3 regions of the Brevibacillus sp. HB1.4B genome follow, and region 1 is predicted to be linked to each of the others. Evidence: riboswitches for the same ligand, from Rfam matches in the RefSeq annotation. Region 1 holds a riboswitch; each other region holds the start of a gene.

What was found. Region 1 has a riboswitch for cyclic di-AMP ahead of HP398_RS13015 (C40 family peptidase). Riboswitches for the same ligand answer to the same signal wherever they lie in the genome.
Region 2: it holds a riboswitch for cyclic di-AMP, as region 1 does, so the genes downstream of both, HP398_RS26670 (quaternary amine ABC transporter ATP-binding protein) here and HP398_RS13015 (C40 family peptidase) in region 1, are expected to answer to the same signal.
Region 3: it holds a riboswitch for cyclic di-AMP, as region 1 does, so the genes downstream of both, HP398_RS04105 (CAP domain-containing protein) here and HP398_RS13015 (C40 family peptidase) in region 1, are expected to answer to the same signal.

Annotation. Positions count from the first base shown of each region.
Region 1 covers NZ_JABSUT010000004.1:494,358-500,841, reverse strand. Annotated here, with positions in the region: gene HP398_RS13045 (response regulator) at 1-399, opposite strand, end outside; gene HP398_RS13040 (HAMP domain-containing sensor histidine kinase) at 407-1,555, opposite strand; gene liaF (cell wall-active antibiotics response protein LiaF) at 1,569-2,459, opposite strand; gene HP398_RS13030 (class I SAM-dependent methyltransferase) at 2,474-3,052, opposite strand; gene HP398_RS13025 (PspA/IM30 family protein) at 3,147-3,842, opposite strand; gene HP398_RS13020 (LiaF transmembrane domain-containing protein) at 3,906-4,310, opposite strand; cyclic di-AMP (ydaO/yuaA leader) riboswitch at 4,630-4,769, shown strand; gene HP398_RS13015 (C40 family peptidase) at 4,774-5,295, shown strand; gene HP398_RS13010 (response regulator transcription factor) at 5,511-6,230, shown strand; gene HP398_RS13005 (sensor histidine kinase) at 6,231-6,484, shown strand, end outside.
Region 2 covers NZ_JABSUT010000013.1:162,578-169,061, reverse strand. Annotated here, with positions in the region: gene HP398_RS26685 (pseudouridine-5'-phosphate glycosidase) at 1-600, shown strand, start outside; gene HP398_RS26680 (heavy metal translocating P-type ATPase) at 1,299-3,719, shown strand; gene HP398_RS26675 (cation transporter) at 3,784-3,984, shown strand; cyclic di-AMP (ydaO/yuaA leader) riboswitch at 4,740-4,886, shown strand; gene HP398_RS26670 (quaternary amine ABC transporter ATP-binding protein) at 5,281-6,484, shown strand, end outside.
Region 3 covers NZ_JABSUT010000001.1:874,549-881,032, forward strand. Annotated here, with positions in the region: gene HP398_RS04095 (cold-shock protein) at 342-545, opposite strand; gene HP398_RS04100 (rhodanese-like domain-containing protein) at 976-1,320, shown strand; cyclic di-AMP (ydaO/yuaA leader) riboswitch at 1,405-1,557, shown strand; gene HP398_RS04105 (CAP domain-containing protein) at 1,565-2,338, shown strand; gene HP398_RS04110 (hypothetical protein) at 2,403-2,558, opposite strand; gene HP398_RS04115 (homoserine dehydrogenase) at 2,659-3,669, opposite strand; gene def (peptide deformylase) at 3,689-4,210, opposite strand; gene HP398_RS04125 (aminotransferase class I/II-fold pyridoxal phosphate-dependent enzyme) at 4,389-5,696, shown strand; gene HP398_RS04130 (NAD-dependent succinate-semialdehyde dehydrogenase) at 6,203-6,484, opposite strand, start outside.

The sequences.
Region 1 (6,484 bases):
GATTTTTCCTGCTACCCTCGATTCCAAAACTGGCTCACCCGCCGCAGCAGAGCGGATTGCCTTTGCAATCTCGGCTGCACGCGAAGTCTTCAGCAAGTAGCTGAATGCCCCCGCTTCAATGACCGGATATACCTTTTCGTCATCAATAAAGCTGGTCAAGACGATAACCTTACTGGATGGACAGCTTTCACGAATACGCCGAGTCGCTTCCACACCGCCGATGCCTTCCATAACTAAATCCATCAAAACGACATCCGGGCGCAGTTCTTGCGTCATCCGCACCCCTTCTTCTCCACTGCCTGCCTCTGCTACGACTTCAATATCGTCCTCTGTAGACAAATAAGCAGCCAGACCCATCCGAACCATTTCGTGATCATCTACCAGTAGTACCCGAATCACCTAGCCTTCACCCTTCCCGTTCCGTCTGTGACATTAGAGGAATACGGACCTCAATTTGCGTCCCCTTCCCAATTGCCGAGTAAATCTCCATGGAGCCTCCGACCTCTGCTACGCGCTCTTGCATGCTGCGCAAACCGTAGGACGTCATTTTCTCCCCATCCGGATCAAAACCAACACCGTCATCCGTTACTCGCAGGCGGACCTGCTCTTGCAGCGTAAACAGCTTCACTGTAATCTGGGTAGCTCTGGCATGCCGCAATGTATTGGACAAGGACTCCTGCAAAATACGGAACAAATGATCCTCAATTCCACTCGGCAAGCCTTCGACGTCTTCGATCTCCCAAGAAAGCTGCATGGTATTTTTACGCGTCAGCTCATCTAAAAGTTCCAGAATGGCTTCCTTCAATGACTTGTTTTGTAACGTAGCCGGGCGAAGATGCAAGAGCAATGCCCTCATCTCCGCTTGTGCTGCTGCTGCCATCTCTTCGACCAATTCAATCTGTTGTGCTGCACGTTGCGGATTTTTTTCTACAAGCCGTTTCATCGCCGCAGTCGTCATCGCGATGGCGAACAGCTGCTGACTGACTGCATCATGCAGTTCTCTCGCCAATCTCTGTCGCTCCTCTGTTACCGCTGCATGCTTCAATTGTTCTGCGAGAGCCGCATTGTGGTTCGACAGCCGCTGCAAAGATGCCACTTGCTCTTCCCATTGTGAAGCCAAGCGATTGATCTGCCATCCTAATTCGCCGACTTCATCGACGCCCAATTCTGGAACCCGATACGACAGCATCCCGCGCCCAAGCTTCATGGCAGCTTCCCACAATACACTGAGTCTCTTTTTCAACAAATTGCCAATGATATAGGAAATGATCAATGCCACTAAGACACCTGCAGGCAAAGAGACAACAAAAGCAGCAAGCTGAATCAAGCCCTCTGGATCGGCAGGCAGATTGATGCCTATATATTCTTGAAGCCACCACATGAAGTTGCGGTCGCTAATCATTTCGTTGTACCACCGATGAATCCCGGGGTGATCTCTCCATAAAAAGTATAGCCAAAAGAAACAAATAAACGCGGCAGTAATTGCACTGACGGCCAGTAACATGCCATAGCGCACGTATTGCCACTGAATACTTGCCAATCGCTGTCGACGCATCCGCCAGTACCTCCTAGATGTACTTGACTTTTATATCGCCGACAAGCAGCGAGATATGCAAGTTTACTTTTTGCAATGCTTCATCATACTGATCTGAACGAATCTTAACACTGCGATTGATACCTCCCTGACGGTGGCTTAGCACCTCCAGGTCACCAATACTCAACCCTGCCGTTACCGATACAGGAAGATCCACAGGGACATAAATCGTCACATCGCCTATCCAGCCCTCTACGACAAGAACTGCCTCATCCCGCATCAGCACTGCCCGGGAAAGATCAATCACAACATCCCCGATTCCATGCCAGACATGCAAGTGATTCAGTTCAAAACGCCCCGAGGTCAGGTGATAATCTCCAATCAGAGAACTGCGGGAATCTTTTGGCAACGTGTCGTCAGGTGATGAAGACATTCTTTCGTGATGTGGAATTTTGCCACCAACATGCTTCCATTTGTTCCAGCTGTCTATCCAAGGGCGCTCCTCCGTGGAAACCTTCACGTCACTCGGAATACTCGCATCACTTGTCACAATCGTCTCCGCAGCAGATGAGGTCCCCGTATCACCCAATGGTTGATTCACACGGTGATCTCGTCTGCTGTTCTTACCCCGAATCAACTGAAACCCGAAATAAATAAACACGATTGGCACTGCAATCTGGAACAAATCATCAACCCCGACACCAAACCACATATCCATCGCGATGATGGTCCCCAGAGAGAATAGAATCCCTCCGCCAATCCGATTTTTCTGCCCCCACAAACGAAGGCCGAAATAAATAAGCACCATCGGCCACAAATCAAACAGACCGAACGAAATGATACCCAAACTGTCTAATAAAAGGCCGATTCCCGTAAAAATAATCAGGATACCAGCCAACATTTTGTGCAAACGGGACAGTTTCACAAAAGTCTCCTCTCTCACGCCCCATGCTGATCGTTTTCACTTTGACCATTACGACATGTATAGATGAATGCAGGCGGAATGTTCAACAGGGTAAAGTCGATCTTGACCCAGGGAAAACGACCCTGCAACTCAGCTTGGAGTTGTAGCGAATATTGGAATGTAATAAACAGGCCCCCTGGCTTCAGTACAGATTGAACTTCGTCCAGAATTGCTGCCCGCAGCTCTTGTGGAAAATTGGCGAATGGCAGACCTGAGATAATAACATCTGCACCTGCAAGGTTCTGCTCCTCCAAGTAAGACCTAAGTTTAGTCGCTTCCTCCCTGATAGGAAGATCGGGAAAACGTGATTGAAGCATAGAGCGAAAATGGGGATCTCGTTCCACAAGCACGTAATGTGTGCCGGGACGCAAGCGCTGATAGATCGTTTGGGTAAATGCCCCTGTACCAGGTCCCAGCTCCAGGATCACATCGGTTGAAGCCCAATCGACGTTTTTCAACATTTGCTCACATAAAAAACGAGAGCTGGGGATTATACTACCGACGCGTCCAGGCTCAGCGATAAACCGCCGCAAAAAGACCAAGAAGTCCTGCAAGAATCGTACCTCCTAGGGGAAAAGCAGCCTGATGTACACAGGCTGCCGAATTGACACAATCTATTCTACACCTAGTCCCCCAGTTCCTGTCGAATTAGGATTGTACTGGTTTGGCTACCGGTGTTTTTACTTCATTAATGGATGCTTTGATGCTGGCAAGTTCTGCATCGAGATCATCCTTTTCCAGTTCAGACAAAGCGTTCTCCCAAGCGCGGTTCGTTTGGCTCCATTGTCCACTCATTTGCGCTTCTGCTTCCATGCGCATCACTTTTTCTTCCATGCGGGCGAAGCCACGGCCTGCGGACTGATTGCCGATACCGACAACTGCTTGATTGACTTGCTTTTGTGTACGAGCTACTTGTGCACGTGCCATCAGTGTGAACCTTTTCGCACGCATTTTATAGAACTCTTCCTTCAGCTCAGCCAGCTTCTCACGCATTTGCGAAGCTGCCTCGGATGCTGACAGGTAAAGACCTTCGTATTCAGCTGCACGGCCTTCGTACTGCTTCTTGTCAGCGAGTGCTCGACGAGCCAACTCGTCTTCTCCCTCAGTCAAGGCGAGCTTGACTTGACGATCGCGTTTTTCAATCAGAGCATTGGCTTCATCCAATTGCTGGCGGAATTTCTTTTCCAGTGCAACCTGACGGGCAACCGCTACTTCAACTTGTCCGATTTCTACTTCCATGTCACGCATATATTGATTCAGCATTACTACTGGATCTTCCATCGAATCCAATGCATCATTCACCGAAGCTACTGTCAGGTCACGCAAACGTTTAAAGATACTCATTATTTTTTCCTCCTCATCATATCACATCATATTGTTCATCCAAAAGACTCTTGCGACGTAGCGTTATTGTTGTCTTCGTGTTACATGTTTCTCCCAAGTGTCTAGCGTATCTTCCTTTAATACTTTTTGGGCCCATTCACGCTCCCAAGTAGGTGGAGCTTGCTTTGGTTCTTGACTGGGACGCAGTAAGCGATATCCCAGATAAATTACCCCAATGGCCAGAAGCGCGTGAAACAGTAGGTCAAGCTTGCCAATCAGCATCAGGAACCCGAATAGAAAGACGAGGATTCCCCAAAAGCGTGAACCGGTTTGTCCCATAATCTTTTTGGCACCGTATATCATGATCACACCGGGAATGATGAACCCGAGCAAGTCTCCGATATCGATACCCACCAGATCTAGAAGAACCAACCCACCGACTAGCAGCAGAACCAGCCCGAGTAGAACTTTGCCAGACCGTTCGCTCATTACTCGCTTACCTCCATTCGTTTTGCATGTGGTGCTTGTGGAACGTTATGCCCTTATTGTAGCCCTCGGTATAGGCTTCCCATAACGGGCGTGCGGTTGGTTTTTCCCTCCGCCCTTGGACGGAGACAATTTCCTGCCCTAATCGGACGAGCTGTCGCGCAAGGCAGAACAAGCCTGCGTCGAAAGGCGGCTTGCTCTGTCGAGCGAAAACGTTACAGCATTTGACGGTAATTTTGTGACGAATATGTGAACTAACGGATGAAAAAGAAGGAAAAAAAGGACTGGCGTAGAATCTTCGTAAGAGTGCGTGTAAAAAAACATCGAAAAATAGCCGAATTCCGCTTGGCGGAAACGGGGGAACCACGTTTTTGGGGTGAATGGTTGCTACTCCTAGCAGCCTAGGGCGTCCTTTCGACCGAACCCTTCAGCTAACCTCGTAGGCTCACGAAGGGAGCAGTTTCTTTTGCGCAAGGTGGTTTTATCTTTATTTATGGCTGGAATGCTTGCTATGGGGGCAGGCGCTGCACAGGCTGCTGAGGAGAATTCTCTCAATGAAGTAGTCAGCGACTTGTACGGTACCCCTTACAAATCTTCCGGCTCGTCCAAAAAGGGCTTTGACTGCTCCGGTTTCACGCGCTACGTATTTGATGCGTTAGGTGTAGACCTGCCTCACAATTCTGCTTCCCAGTACGAATTAGGTACAGAGGTAGCCAGAAAAGATTTGCAGCCAGGCGATCTCGTGTTCTTTAATACGAACGGTCGCAGCATTTCTCACGTGGGTATCTACATTGGAGACGGCACATTCGTGCACTCGGAATCTGGTCGTGGAGTCGTCAACACCAAGTTGAACGATCCATACTACTGGAGCAAACGTTATGTAGGCGCTAAGCGTCTCAGTGCTCCTGTTCTAGCGAAAGCAGAAACTCCGAAAAAGGTAAAAGCGGTGCAAGCTGCATCGTTGCCGGAAAAACCAGCTCAAAAATAGTCGTTCGGCAAAATAATAAAAAGCCAGGGACACAATGTCTCTGGCTTTTTCTGACGAAATTTAGTACCTGGTCTAAAGAGGTACCCTTACATATTAGAACAACTTAATAACTTACGGGGTTTCTTCCCCTGATGAGGTCAAAGCATGTTATGATAGACAAGACCCATTCTTTGAATGGTATTCCTTATTAATAGAAGTAACTGGGGGTTGTTCCGGTGAAAGATCACATTTTAATTGTCGATGACAATCTGGAGATTATTGAACTGCTAGAAGACATTTTGGAGAACGAGGGCTTCACCGTTTCCTCCGCAGAGAGTGGAGAAGATGCTCTCTCCCTGCTCAGCCAAGGAGAGCGACCTAACCTGATCCTTTTGGATATTATGATGCCCAACATGAGTGGCTACGAGCTCTGCTCTCAGATTCGCCGTGAGTGGGATTTGCCTATACTGTTTCTCAGTGCAAAAGGAAAAGCGGTAGATAAGGTAGTCGGCTTCGAAATCGGCGCAGACGATTACATCACGAAGCCTTTTGATACAGAAGAACTGCTCGCTCGCATTCGTGCCCACCTGCGTCGCTATGAGCGCATTCGCAAGCATACGGAAGAGCAGCCTGAGAAGGAAACAGCCTCTTCTCCGATTACCGTTTTGAAATTCAAGGACCTAGAAATTCATAAAGAAACGTATTCCGTTTATGTATGTAATCAAAAGATTGAGCTCTCTACAAAAGAATTTCAACTGCTCACATTCCTCGCAGAAAATGCGGGCATCGTCTTTACAAGAGAGCAAATCTATGACCGTGTCTGGGGATATGGTTATGGCTCGCTCAATACAGTGACCGTCCATATCAAAAACCTCCGGGAAAAGCTGGAAACAGAGCGTCAGTTTATTAAAACACAATGGGGGACAGGCTACGTATTTATCGGGGAGAAGCTTTAAATGAGCTTACGTAATAAAATTTTTCTCTCCTTCATTTCCTTGATCACACTCAACATCTTGTTGTTTAAATTTGTTTTTCAAGACATTATTGTCGCTCAACTCAAAAATGATCGGCATAATCAGTATCAGGCTGAGAAGGAAGCCGCAGAGAAGGTCATGCTCAATCAACTGCTTCTCGTCAGTAATTTCAAGGACCCAATCGAACGTTTGGAGCTTGAGAAGCAGTTGCCAGACGACGTGATGTACCGCATGCT
Region 2 (6,484 bases), on a different contig from region 1:
ATGATCGCAGCTGAGATGGCTGGCATCCACATGTTTGCAACTGGCGGTATCGGCGGGGTACACCGTGAAGGTGAAATCACTTGGGACGTATCTGCTGACCTGACTGAGCTGGCGCAAACAGATGTAGCTGTAGTATGCGCAGGGGCGAAATCGATCCTCGATATCGGTCGCACACTCGAATATTTGGAAACGCAAGGTGTACCAGTTGTGGGCTACCGCACAGATGAATTCCCATCCTTCTTCGCTCGCGAAAGCGGATTTGGCGTAGACATGCGCATCGATACACCGGAAGAAGTTGGTAAGATGATGAACACCAAATGGGATCTGGGACTCAAAGGCGGTATGATTATCGCGAACCCAGTACCAGAATCTGATGCACTGAATCACCAGGAAATCGAGGCAGTGATCCAAAAAGCACTCGCAGAAGCAAAAGAAAACAACATTGCAGGTAAACAGGTAACGCCATTCATGCTCGATAAAGTGAAAAAGCTGACAGAAGGCAAGAGCTTGGCAACGAACATCGCGCTGGTGAAACACAATGCTGAAGTAGCTGCGAAAATCGCGGTAGCTTATCAGAAAGAAGCGAATCAAGGTAAATAAGAGAGAGCGAAGATCGAACAATTGCTCCCGGTTAATCCGGGGGCTTTTTTTGTTTTTTAGCGGCTGTAGTGGGGGAAGAAGCGCATTTCCGTCTACGCTTCGGCCTACGCCCCACAAGGGGTTGGACTGTCCTCTTCGGAATAAATGTCGGGAGCGCTTCAAAAGTAGAGTTTCGATGATGTATTCGCAGAGGTTGAAGCTGAAAACCCCCGCCATTTATTCCGAAGCTGGGTCGGGCTCCAGAGGCGCTAGGACTGGAAATGCGCTTCTTCCTGCGCAGCTGTGGTTAACATCTTGAAAGCTGTCTTAAGAGGGTTACTTAGAAGACTCTCTCCAATTCAAAAAATTATCTTGGTTGTAACTCCTCCGTACAAACTCGCATTATGGTTTAAAAGCGCGGCCAAAATCTTCGCTGTTAAGAAGTACTGCCATATGTTTGGAAGGAGACCGCCCGAACGCAGTGAGGAAAAAGGCGACTGGAAAACATGTGGCAGGGCTTCGTCCGGCACCAAGGATAGAGGACCAACCCCATCATTTTTCCCTGTGTTTTCAGCACGTAAAGCCCATTTAGAAAAAAATTGAAAAAAGTGCTTGATATACCCTGAGGGGGTATTGTATAGTAAGGGTGTGAACAGGAAACAACGTAAGGGAAACGATACGATAAAATATACCCCTTGAGGGTATTTGGAGGGATTAATATGAGTGCCAAAACAGCAGAGGCAACAGTCGCAATCTCAGGGATGACTTGCGCAGCTTGTGCACTGCGCATCGAAAAGGGCCTGGGAAAAATGGAGGGAGTGGAGACTGCCAACGTCAATCTGGCCTTGGAAAAATCCACAGTCGTGTTCGATCCATCGAAAACGAACATAGACGACATCCGCTCCAAAATTGAATCGCTCGGCTATGGTGTCGTCACTGACAAGGTGGAGCTAAACATCTCGGGAATGACATGTGCGGCTTGCTCCACACGGATCGAAAAAGGCTTGAACAAAACAGCTGGGGTTCTGAAGGCAAACGTGAACCTGGCGATGGAAACAGCCACTGTTGAGTACGATTCATCACAGGTAAGTGTGACGGACATTATTCAAAAGGTAGAAAAGCTAGGGTATCAGGCGGCTCGCAAGGAAGAAGGCAAAGAAGAAGAAAAAGTAGATCGTCGCCAGGAAGAAATCAAACGGCAGACCCGCAAGTTCTGGATTTCCGCGATTCTGTCGCTCCCGCTGCTCTGGTCGATGGTGAGCCACTTTTCCTTCACCTCGTTTATCTGGCTGCCTGAAATCTTGATGAATCCGTGGGTACAGCTCGCATTGGCAACACCGGTACAATTCATCATCGGAGCACAGTTTTACGTGGGAGCTTTCAAAGCCCTTCGCAACAAGAGTGCTAACATGGATGTGCTGGTTGCTCTCGGTACCTCAGCTGCTTATTTCTACAGTTTATGGGTCGCGATCAACTCCATCGGTGCTCATGGCGGCCATATGCTGGAGCTGTATTTTGAGACGAGTGCGGTACTGATCACGTTGATCGTCTTGGGTAAACTGTTTGAGATGAAAGCAAAGGGACGCTCTTCGGAAGCGATCCGCAAGCTGATGGGCTTGCAAGCAAAAATAGCAGTAGTCGTGCGGGATGGCGTCGAAATGACCATTCCTGTAGAAGAAGTGAGACTGGGCGACGTCGTTCACGTGAAGCCGGGCGACAAAGTACCTGTCGATGGCATCGTCATGGAAGGACAGTCCGCAGTGGATGAGTCCATGCTGACTGGTGAAAGTATTCCGGTGGATAAAGCCGCAGGCGATACCGTCATCGGCGCCACCTTGAACAAAAACGGCTTTTTGAAGGTCCAGGCAACCAAAGTCGGAAAAGAAACGGCTCTGGCGCAAATCATTAAAGTAGTGGAAGAAGCACAAGGAACAAAAGCACCGATTCAGCGCGTAGCTGACAGCATCTCGGGGATTTTTGTCCCAATCGTCGTAGGGATTGCCATTCTTACCTTCTTGATCTGGTACTTCTTCGTTATACCTGGCAATTTCGGTGAGGCTTTGGAAAAAGCAATTGCTGTACTCGTAATCGCTTGCCCGTGCGCCCTCGGTCTGGCAACACCGACCTCGATCATGGCGGGCTCTGGACGCGCAGCTGAGTTGGGTATCCTGTTCAAAGGCGGGGAGCATCTGGAGACTGCTCACCACCTGGATACGATCGTCCTCGATAAAACAGGGACTGTAACCAAAGGCGAGCCAGAACTGACAGACGTCATTACCATTGATATCGAAGAACAAGAGCTACTCTCTTTGGTCGGCGCCGCTGAGAAAAATTCCGAGCACCCATTGGCTCAAGCCATCGTTCGCGGAATTGCAGATAAAGGAATCACCTTGACGAATACAGATTCTTTTGAAGCCATTCCTGGTTTCGGTATCCAGGCAACCGTCGCTGGCAAAGAAGTACTCGTCGGTACCCGCCGCTTGCTGGAAAAACATCAAATTTCGTATCAAGCAGTGTCTGATACCATGCTGGCACTGGAGCGCTCCGGTAAAACGGCGATGCTCGCAGTCGTCGAAGGCAAGCTCGCTGGCTTGATTGCCGTAGCGGATACGATTAAACCGACCTCCAAGCAAGCTGTTCAACGCATGAAAGCAATGGGATTGACTGTGATCATGATGACCGGTGACAACCGTCAAACTGCTGAGGCCATTGCCCGTGAAGCAGGAATCGATCACGTCATCGCAGAAGTCCTGCCTGAAGGCAAGGCCGCAGAAGTGAAAAAACTGCAAGAACAAGGCAAAAAAGTTGCGATGGTCGGCGATGGTATCAACGATGCTCCTGCACTCGCTACCGCTGACGTCGGTATGGCAATCGGTACAGGTACAGATGTGGCTATGGAAGCAGCCGATATTACCTTGATGCGCGGCGAACTGACCAGTGTCGCAGACGCCATCGAGATGAGCAAACTCACCATCCGCAACATCAAGCAGAACCTGTTCTGGGCACTGGCCTACAACACCTTGGGCATCCCGATTGCCGCAATTGGCTTCCTCGCTCCATGGCTTGCCGGTGCTGCAATGGCCTTCAGCTCCGTATCCGTTGTACTCAACGCACTGAGACTGCAACGAGTGAAGCTGTAACAACAGTAACAAGCGGCTTTGTCCGCCTTACCTATACAACATAAAATGTAAGGAGAGATTGATCATGACAAATATCACATTGAACGTAGAAGGTATGTCTTGCAACAAATGTGTAGCGCGTATCGAGAATACATTGAAAGAACTGGGTGCAGAAGGCAAAGTGCACTTGGCTGATAAAAAGGTTGATGTTTCCTACAATGAGAGCACATTGACACTCGAAGCAGTAAAAGAAGCAATCGAAGACCAAGGCTACGACGTCGTTTAAGCATCGTGCTATTACTATCGAAAAAAGCTCCTGCCTGATTCCATGAGGCGGGAGCTTTTTGGCTGTTTTGCTTGGAGTAGCTGTAGGGGATGGGAAGAAGCCCATTTCCAGTCTACGCTTCGGCCTACGCCCCGCAAGGGGTTAGACTGTCCGCTCCGAAATGAATGTCGGGAGCGCTTCAAAAGTAGAGTTTCGAAGATGTATTCGCAGAGGTTGAAGCTGACAACCCCCGCCATTCATTTCTACGCTGAGTTGGGCTCCAGAGGCGCTAGGACTGGAAATGTTCTTCTTCCCAAGCGACTATTGTTTACATCTTGAAAGCAGCATTCAAGGGGGTGCTTCATTAAATGCATGTAGACTCCCAACAGCTCGTAGAGGAAACAGGAGAAATAAGCGAAGATCTTTGGACACACCTACCGAGGCGCAGTGAAAAAAAGAGAAACTGCCTTTAGCGTCCACCTCTGAGCCACATCCTGATGGACTACTTTGGACGCGGTTTCGCTTTTTTTCACGGAGCCGGGCACCGATGCTCCCTCGCAGGTGTTCCAAGAAGCTGAGCGTTTTCTCCTGTTTCCTCCCCACCCCACATGCGAGAGAGAATAACGCACGATTCCTTTAATCGAATGAGTAACCGAGAGCTAATCCAATCCGATTCATAAAGAAAGACAAAGTCCGGTTAAAACCGTGCTAAACGAACGTTCACAATAACTGGAAGCGAGCGTATAATCAAATCACAATCAAGCTTAATCAAGAAACAACACATACGGCCTAGTTCCGAGATTTTCGGAAGCGGGGGAACCAATCTTTTGGGGTTAATCCTGAGTGATCAGGAGGGATGAGGAAAAGTCTTCTCTGCCATCCTACCCGTCAGCTAACCTCGTCGGCCAAAGCAGGGAAGGTCATGGATGGATAAAGTCTAGGCATATAATACGCAACAAGGGGATTCCTTGCGGGCGTGTGATAGGCCGATGCAGGCTTTTTCTTTGGGACCTTTGTTCTGGAGAAAAAGGATGGATCGGCCTATTTTTTATGGAAATACCGATGAGCAGCTTACGCCATACAGACGTTATCGAAAAACGTGTGGATCGCTGGGAGGCAGTCGGTACGAGATAAACCGCTGACAATCGAAATCAGGAAGACAGAGTACAGGGAGTCCTGAAAAGGGATGCCAGGTATTACGTAAGCCTGCGGATTTTTTACACGAGTATAAATCAAGCGTGCCTGCTTGGTTTTGCTGGAGTGTGGAAACTTCGCAGGCTTTTTGCATTTACGAAAAAACGAAGGATGAGGGATACCATGCCCAAAATGAAGGTCCATCAACTGACAAAAGTGTTCGGCAAGCAGCCCGAGCTGGCCTTGAAGCTACTGGCAGAAGGACGTACGAAAGAACAAATTTACAAGCAAACGGGCCAGTCTATCGGGGTGAATCAGGTCAGCTTTGAAGTCGAGGAAGGTGAAATCTTCGTGATCATGGGCCTGTCCGGCAGCGGCAAGTCAACCTTAATCCGACTGTGTAATCGACTGATTGATCCAACGAGTGGAAGCATCGAGATCGACGGGGAAGAGATCGTGGACATGAAGGCATCGGCTTTGCGCGAGGTGAGGAGGAAGAAGCTCGGGATGGTTTTCCAAAACTTCGCCCTGTTTCCGCAGCGGACGGTACGAGAAAACGTCGAGTTCGGTTTGGAGATTCAACAAGTACCACCAGGACTCCGGCAAGAAAAAGCACGGGAAGCGCTTGCGCTCGTTGGATTAACCGAGTGGGAAAATGCGTACCCGGATCAATTGAGCGGAGGGATGCGCCAGCGAGTCGGATTGGCGCGGGCGTTGGCTAATAATCCAGATATTCTCTTGATGGACGAAGCGTTCAGTGCACTGGACCCGCTCATTCGAAAAGACATGCAGGATGAGCTACTGGAGCTTCAGATGACGATGAAAAAGACGATCCTGTTCATTACACATGACTTGCACGAGGCGTTGAGGCTGGGTGATCGGATTGCCTTTATGAAAGACGGACAGATCATTCAGATCGGCCGCCCGGAAGAAATCATGGCAGACCCAGCGGATGAATTCGTGCGGAAGTTCGTCGAGGATGCCGACCTGTCCAGAGTGCTCGTTGCTGAAAATGTGATGAAACGGGCAGAAGCAATCACGCCTGACAAAGGGGCGCGAGTGGCGCTGCAACTCATGATGGATAACGGTGTGTCCAGCTTGTACGTCGTGGACAAAAAGCGCACACTGCTCGGCTTGATTACGGCGTATGACGTATCACTCGCGATCGGTACGGGGGATTCACTGGAGACGATTATGAAAACCGACCTCCCTACTGTTTCACCTGACGCACGTCTGCACAGCTTGTTCCCGATGATGGCAGACCTGCACGTCCCGATTGCGGTAGTGGGCGAGCAGCAGCGTTTGTTGGGTGTCATCGTAAAAGGAGCGGTGCTAGGCGGGCTGGTAGGCAAAGTCAATGTCCAAGAACACCAGAGAGCAGAGGTGA
Region 3 (6,484 bases), on a different contig from region 1:
ACGGGAGGTTAAAAAATAAGTTATAATAAGAGCATGGAAAAACGGAACCAATATACCTCAGAGTTTAAAACAAAGGTTGTCCTGGAGGTCCTCCGGGAGGAGCAGACCGTGAACGAAATTGTTGGCAAGTACGAAATGAGTCTCTAAATGAAGCAAAACCCGATCAATTTTACGCCCATACTATCGAAAAAATCGCATCCTAAACACTAGGACTACGAAAAGGAGGACATAACTTATTCCTCAAAAAATCGTGTCTTGACAACGGGGAGCATTACATTTTACTACTACGACCACGACAAAAAAAACTGCCCTCGAAAGGACAGTTTCTTTTAAAAGGAGACTTACAGTTTTACTACGTTCTCAGCTTGTGGGCCACGGTTGCCTTGAACGATGTTGAATTGAACTTTTTGACCTTCGTCCAAAGTTTTGAAACCGTCACCTTGGATTGCGCTGAAGTGTACGAATACATCGTCTCCGCCTTCTACTTGAATGAAACCGAAACCTTTTTCTGCGTTAAACCATTTTACTGTTCCGTTCGTTTGCATTTAAAAAAACCTCCAAAAATTCAATTTGAATATGCTAGTCATATTTACCGAAGCAAATAAAGCTCACATATCATGAAGAAATACCAGATCATGTGCTATGATACGCCTTCATGATACGTGAATTTTACCTACTCAGCAAATATACAAATGTCATGGGACGGAACTGCAAAATTAAAAACTAAACCTTTTGAAAACCTAAAACAATGAAAGCCCTTCCTCTCTTCCATCCTTGCGGCTCCGATGACCGCGCCAGTGTGAATCGGGGATTCAAAAATGTTATCCATCAGCATACAAACACCTCGATGAATGATTAGGTATCAATTTTTCAAGTAGCAATCTTATTCTACCATGGTTGTCCAAAAAAAGCAACCGTTCACCCTTATACTGGGAAGGCGATACTCTGTTACAATAGCATTGGGAGGGATTTCATTTGCAAAATCATACTTTGACAACCATTCAATTATCAGAAATGCTTGAAAAGAAAGTGCCTGTACTATTAGTGGACGTACGCGACGTCGAGAAATTTATCACCGGCAGCCTCGTTCACGAAAATGCATCGACCCGAAACGCACCCTATCTTCTAATGAAAGAACAGGATAAGCCGTTCGATGAAGAAACCGAAAAACTTGCGCAAAATGTGAAGATTGTTACTGTATGTACAACAGGTAACAAAGCTCAAAAAGCTGCCGCTCTTCTTCGTGAGCATGGTTTTCAAGCAAATGCATTGGAAGGCGGCTTAACCGCATGGAAGGAACAATCAAACGGAGCGAAATGAGCCTAATTTATCAACGATTCTAGCTTTTTGCCATATATTACTCCTTTATTTCGATTGGGATTGTCTGATATCGTTGTTCATGCCAAACGAAATAAGCCGAGACTTTCTGAAAAGGAAGTGCGGGGGACTTTTTAGTGGATGAGCAATTCCACATGGGGTGAATCGCCGAATTGGCGTAGGGTTGTTTCCTCAACCCGAATCCGACAACTAACCTCGTAGGCAAAAAAAAGGAGAGATTTGTTTAATGAAACGTTTTGGTTCTGTTACAATCGCGATGACTCTTGGTCTAGGCTTGGCTTTGACAGGGTTTGCTTCTTCTGCTTCCGCAGCATCTAACTGCCCATTGAAGAACGGACAATTCCAATTCAATGTGGGTCAAAATATGGGACAATTCCAAAAAGCACCAAATGCACAACAGTTCTTTAACTTTTATCAAAAGCAAGGCTTTGTTCCTGGCCAGTCACAAGCAGTACAGCCGATGCAACCTGTTAAGCAAGGACAAGCTACACCTGTACAACCATACCCAATTCAACCAGGATCTTTTCAATCAGCACCAGTTCAACAAACACCAGTTCAACCAGCACCAGCGCAACCTAGAAATAACGTCACTCAGCCTGCCGCTCCAGTAAATCAAGCGGAACAAGGAAAAACTGGTGATTTTGCGAAACAAGTCGCGGATTTGGTGAACCAAGAACGTGCAAAAGCAGGTCTCAAACCAGTTCAAATGGATGCAGCATTGTCCAAAGTAGCTTTGGCAAAAGCACAAGATATGTCTGCTAACAACTACTTTGACCACAACAGTCCAACGTACGGTTCCCCATTTGACATGATGAAGCAGTATGGCATTCAGTACTCGACTGCAGGTGAGAATATCGCCATGGGTCAACAGAGTCCACAAGAAGTTATGCAACAATGGATGAACAGTGAAGGTCACCGCCAAAACATTATGAACCCTGCGTTCACAAAAATTGGTGTAGGCGTCACAAATGGCTACTGGGTACAAGAATTTATCGGATAAAACGCATTGTACGAAACGAAAAGCCGGTGTCTCGTAATCGAGACCCGGCTTTTTCGTGTAGGCATCATTCCTGCTGTGCTTCGGATGCCTGCTTTTTGGGGGTACAGCAGCAGCTATCCTGCTCATTTACCAAAGCGACGTTCTTTTGATTCATTTTTTGCTTGGTTGGGTAAGCAGATACTTGCTGCAGCTCGGCATTGACATCAGACGATTGGTTCATCCGTATGGCCCCCTTGCCGTTTTTTGTGGTGCATCCTTAGTATGCTCGCGGTTGTAAAGGACTCATTCCTAAGGAACACTGGAAGCACATGCAAATGAACCTATCTGCTAATGATATGTTCAAGGTCTTTTAAGGCAGCCGCTGCTGCCGCGACAGGATCTGACTTTCCTCCAACGACCAATAAATCCCCCATGACATCTGTTTCTACCCATATGGCTTTTGTCGTACCTGATACAGATGCAAATGGATGGGTAAGATCCACTGCACAAAGCTCCACGGCTATAGAAAATGTGCCATTTGCTTCCTTTTGGATGGTTCCGATCAGCTTGGGAATCTTCGTATGCTTTTTCCATTTCTCGATTTGTAACGAGGTTATTTCGCGAATACTTGCGCGTGCGATATCAGTCAGATTTACTTGCGCACCAAAAGCGGCGTTTGCCAAGATCGTGAGCTTTGAAGCTGTATCCCAACCATCGATGTCGTAAGAAGGGTCCGGTTCGGCAATCCCCAACTTCTGAGCGAGCTCGACTGCTTCCGCACAGGTGAGCCCCTCTTCCATCATTTTTGTGAGCACGAAGTTAGTCGTTCCCGTAAAAATGCCTTCGACTCGTTTCACTTCACAGCCTGCCAAGTTATACTGCAATAGATCGATCGTCGGCAGGGCTGCTGCTGTTGCTCCACTCACTTTCAACGCGACGCCATGTTTTTTGGCTAGAGCGGCTAAGCCAGCATAATCGACAACAAGCGCACCTTTTGAAATCGCGATTGCATGTATAGCATTTTCCAATGCATAACGAATAAAAGTAAGACCGGGTCCTCCCTCTTTTTCAGAAGGACCAGCCTCGATGAGCACATCCGCTTGAACCGATTGGATAAATTCCAGCGCGTTCCATGATGGGTTCTTTGCTTGTTTTGTATGTGCATAGTCTTCCCATTTTCCTGAATCAATTCCGTTCTCATCATAGAGACCGGAAGCCGAACGAACGACTCCCACGAGTCTGACATCCGCTTGATATAGCTCGCGGTATCGGTCCCGTCGCTGCTCCAGCAGTCTGGCTACCTGCTGTCCTACTGTTCCAAAGCCTGTTAACATAATATTCCAACGCTTCATGAGTCAATCTCCTTGCTGTTTATGCTCTGTTTCTACTTTTAGTCTGTATCCAGTGCAAGTCCTTGCGATTCAGTTTCTTTCCTGTTTTTGCTGAGTAGAGCTCTTCTGTATGATCAATAAACAAAATTCCTTCCAAATGGTCCATCTCGTGCTGAATACACCGAGCGAGAAAATCTTCGGCTTCGATTGTCTTTGTTTCTCCTTGGCGGTTCAGCGTCTGAACTTTGACATAATTCGCCCGACGAACGATTCCAAACACACCCGGTATCGAAAGACAAGCTTCTTGCCCTTCCTGCTCACCTGATTTTTTCATCCATACCGGATTGATCAGTTCAATCAAGCCGCTACCACAATCCATCACAACTAAACGCTTCGGGATGCCAATCTGTATCGCGGACAAGCCTGCTCGACCTTTCCCAGCGTAAATCGTTTGGGCCATATCATCCAAAATCTTTTCAACCTGTGGAGTAATGGACGGTACTCTTTTTGAAGTTTCACGCAAGATAGGGTCCCCCAGGCGAACGATCCTGCGTTCAGCCATTTCCTTCTCCCTCCCGCATTACTCAGTTTTCGATTTCAAGGTAGCAAATCCGTTCCTCGCTGTCAAAAGGAACCTCGCAAAATCTGAAATATCCCGCTGGGCAAGGGTGACAAATGCATGTAGATACGCTATCTTTATTGGTAAACATAGATGTTTTCAAATGAAGAGGGAGGCTATCATGCATTCATTGGCATCAACGCTGAACCAAACCATCCAGCGGGAAAACCCGCACGTGTATGAAATGCTGTCTGACATCGCGAAACTGATTTATTTCCCAAAAGAAGGGATTCTCAGCCAGTCGGCAGAAGCGAAAGCAAAAGCGAAAAAGTACAACGCAACCATCGGGATTGCACTGGAAAACGGTCAACCGATGCACCTTAAGGTCATCCAGGATAACCTGTCTGCTTACCAGCCAAAAGACATTTACGAGTATGCTCCCCCAGCAGGAAAGCCTGAGCTGCGTGCAGCATGGCGTAAAAAAATGATTGAGGAACAACCTTCACTGGCTAACCATACGTTTAGTAACCCAATCGTTACAAACGCATTGACGCATGGCCTGAGCATCGTATCTGACTTGTTCGCTGACAGCGGCGACAGTGTCATCATCCCGGACAAAAACTGGGAAAACTACGAGCTTACTTTTTCGATCCGCCGTGGTGCGGAAATGGTCTACTATCCATTATATAACGACGAGATGAAATTTAATGCTGCTGCTTTGCGTGATGCCATTCTCGCACAAAAAGACAAAGGCAAAGCCATCGTCGTACTCAACTTCCCGAATAACCCAACTGGCTATACACCAGGTCCAGAGGAAGGAAAACAAATCGTCGCTGCACTCAAAGAAGGCGCCGATGCTGGAATCAACATTGTCGCAGTGACAGATGACGCGTACTTCGGCTTGTTCTTCGAGGACTCCATGCACGAATCTCTCTTCGCTAGCCTATGCGACGTTCACCCGCGCATTCTGCCTGTAAAAGTAGATGGGGCTACCAAAGAGGATTACGTATGGGGCTTCCGTGTTGGCTTTATTACGTATGCATCTCCATCCAGCGACTTGCTCAGCGCTTTGGAGCAAAAGACAATGGGAATCATCCGCGCGACTCTTTCCAGCGGATCTCATCCTTCCCAAACGTTCGTACTGCATGCAATCACAGCTCCGGAGTACAAAGCACAGAAGCAGGAGAAATTCGATATCATGAAAGGCCGTGCCAACCGCGTCAAGGAAGTGCTCGACAGCGGAAAATACGCTGACGTGTGGACTTACTATCCATTCAACTCTGGCTACTTCATGTGCCTCAAGCTAAAGACTGTCGAAGCGGAAACATTGCGCCAGCACTTGCTGGAACAGTATGGCGTCGGTACGATCGCTCTTGGTCAAACTGATTTGCGGATCGCCTTCTCTTGCATCGAAGAAGAAAACATTGCGGACTTGTTCGATTTAGTCTATAGCGGTGTGAAAGATTTGGAAAATGCAGTAACCAAATAACAAGCTCTATTGCAAATGCGTCTTGATCTCGTGTCAGGGCGCTTTTCGTTTTCTTCCAAAAAAAGACCCCGATACCCAAGGAAGTATACTTGCGAGGGTTTCCGAGACCTTTCCATCATGCTATTTCCATTCGCTTTCAATCGACGAACGTATACTGTTCAAAGAAAATAAAGTATTAGACTGATGTTGTTGATCTAATCAGTTTTTTTCGTTGCAAAATCTACTGCCTTCGTAAAATTAGTTTTAGATTATCCTTGTTAAATGAGCCAGAGGCAGTCCAAGACACGATAATAAAGTCCTAGAATCCCTCTGTATCATTGACCTAACGAGCCCGTTCGTTTAATGTTCCGTGGTGGCTTGCTTCACTACCCAAAAGGAGCCTGTAGAAGATCAAGAGATTCAATAATACGTTGTTTCACCCATACATGTGTAAACTCTCAGCTGCTAAACTACAAGTAGAAATAGAGAGGAAGGAAGAAAAACGTGAAATGTTTATTCTTACTCTTTTATACTCCATAAGAAACTAATTTTGTTTCGAGGAATCCTTCAATCCCCCATTTTCCGCCTTCACGTCCGAGACCACTATTTTTTATTCCGCCAAATGGTGCTTGTGTTTGCGGAGGAACAGAATCATTGACACCAATAATCCCATATTCTAATTTTTCTGGAAAGGTTAAGCATCGTTTAACATTTTGTGAAAAAATATACGCTGCTAACCCATAATCACTGTTATTTGCCATGTTAATAACTTCTTCATCATCTGTAAACGTAACAATTGGAACGACAGG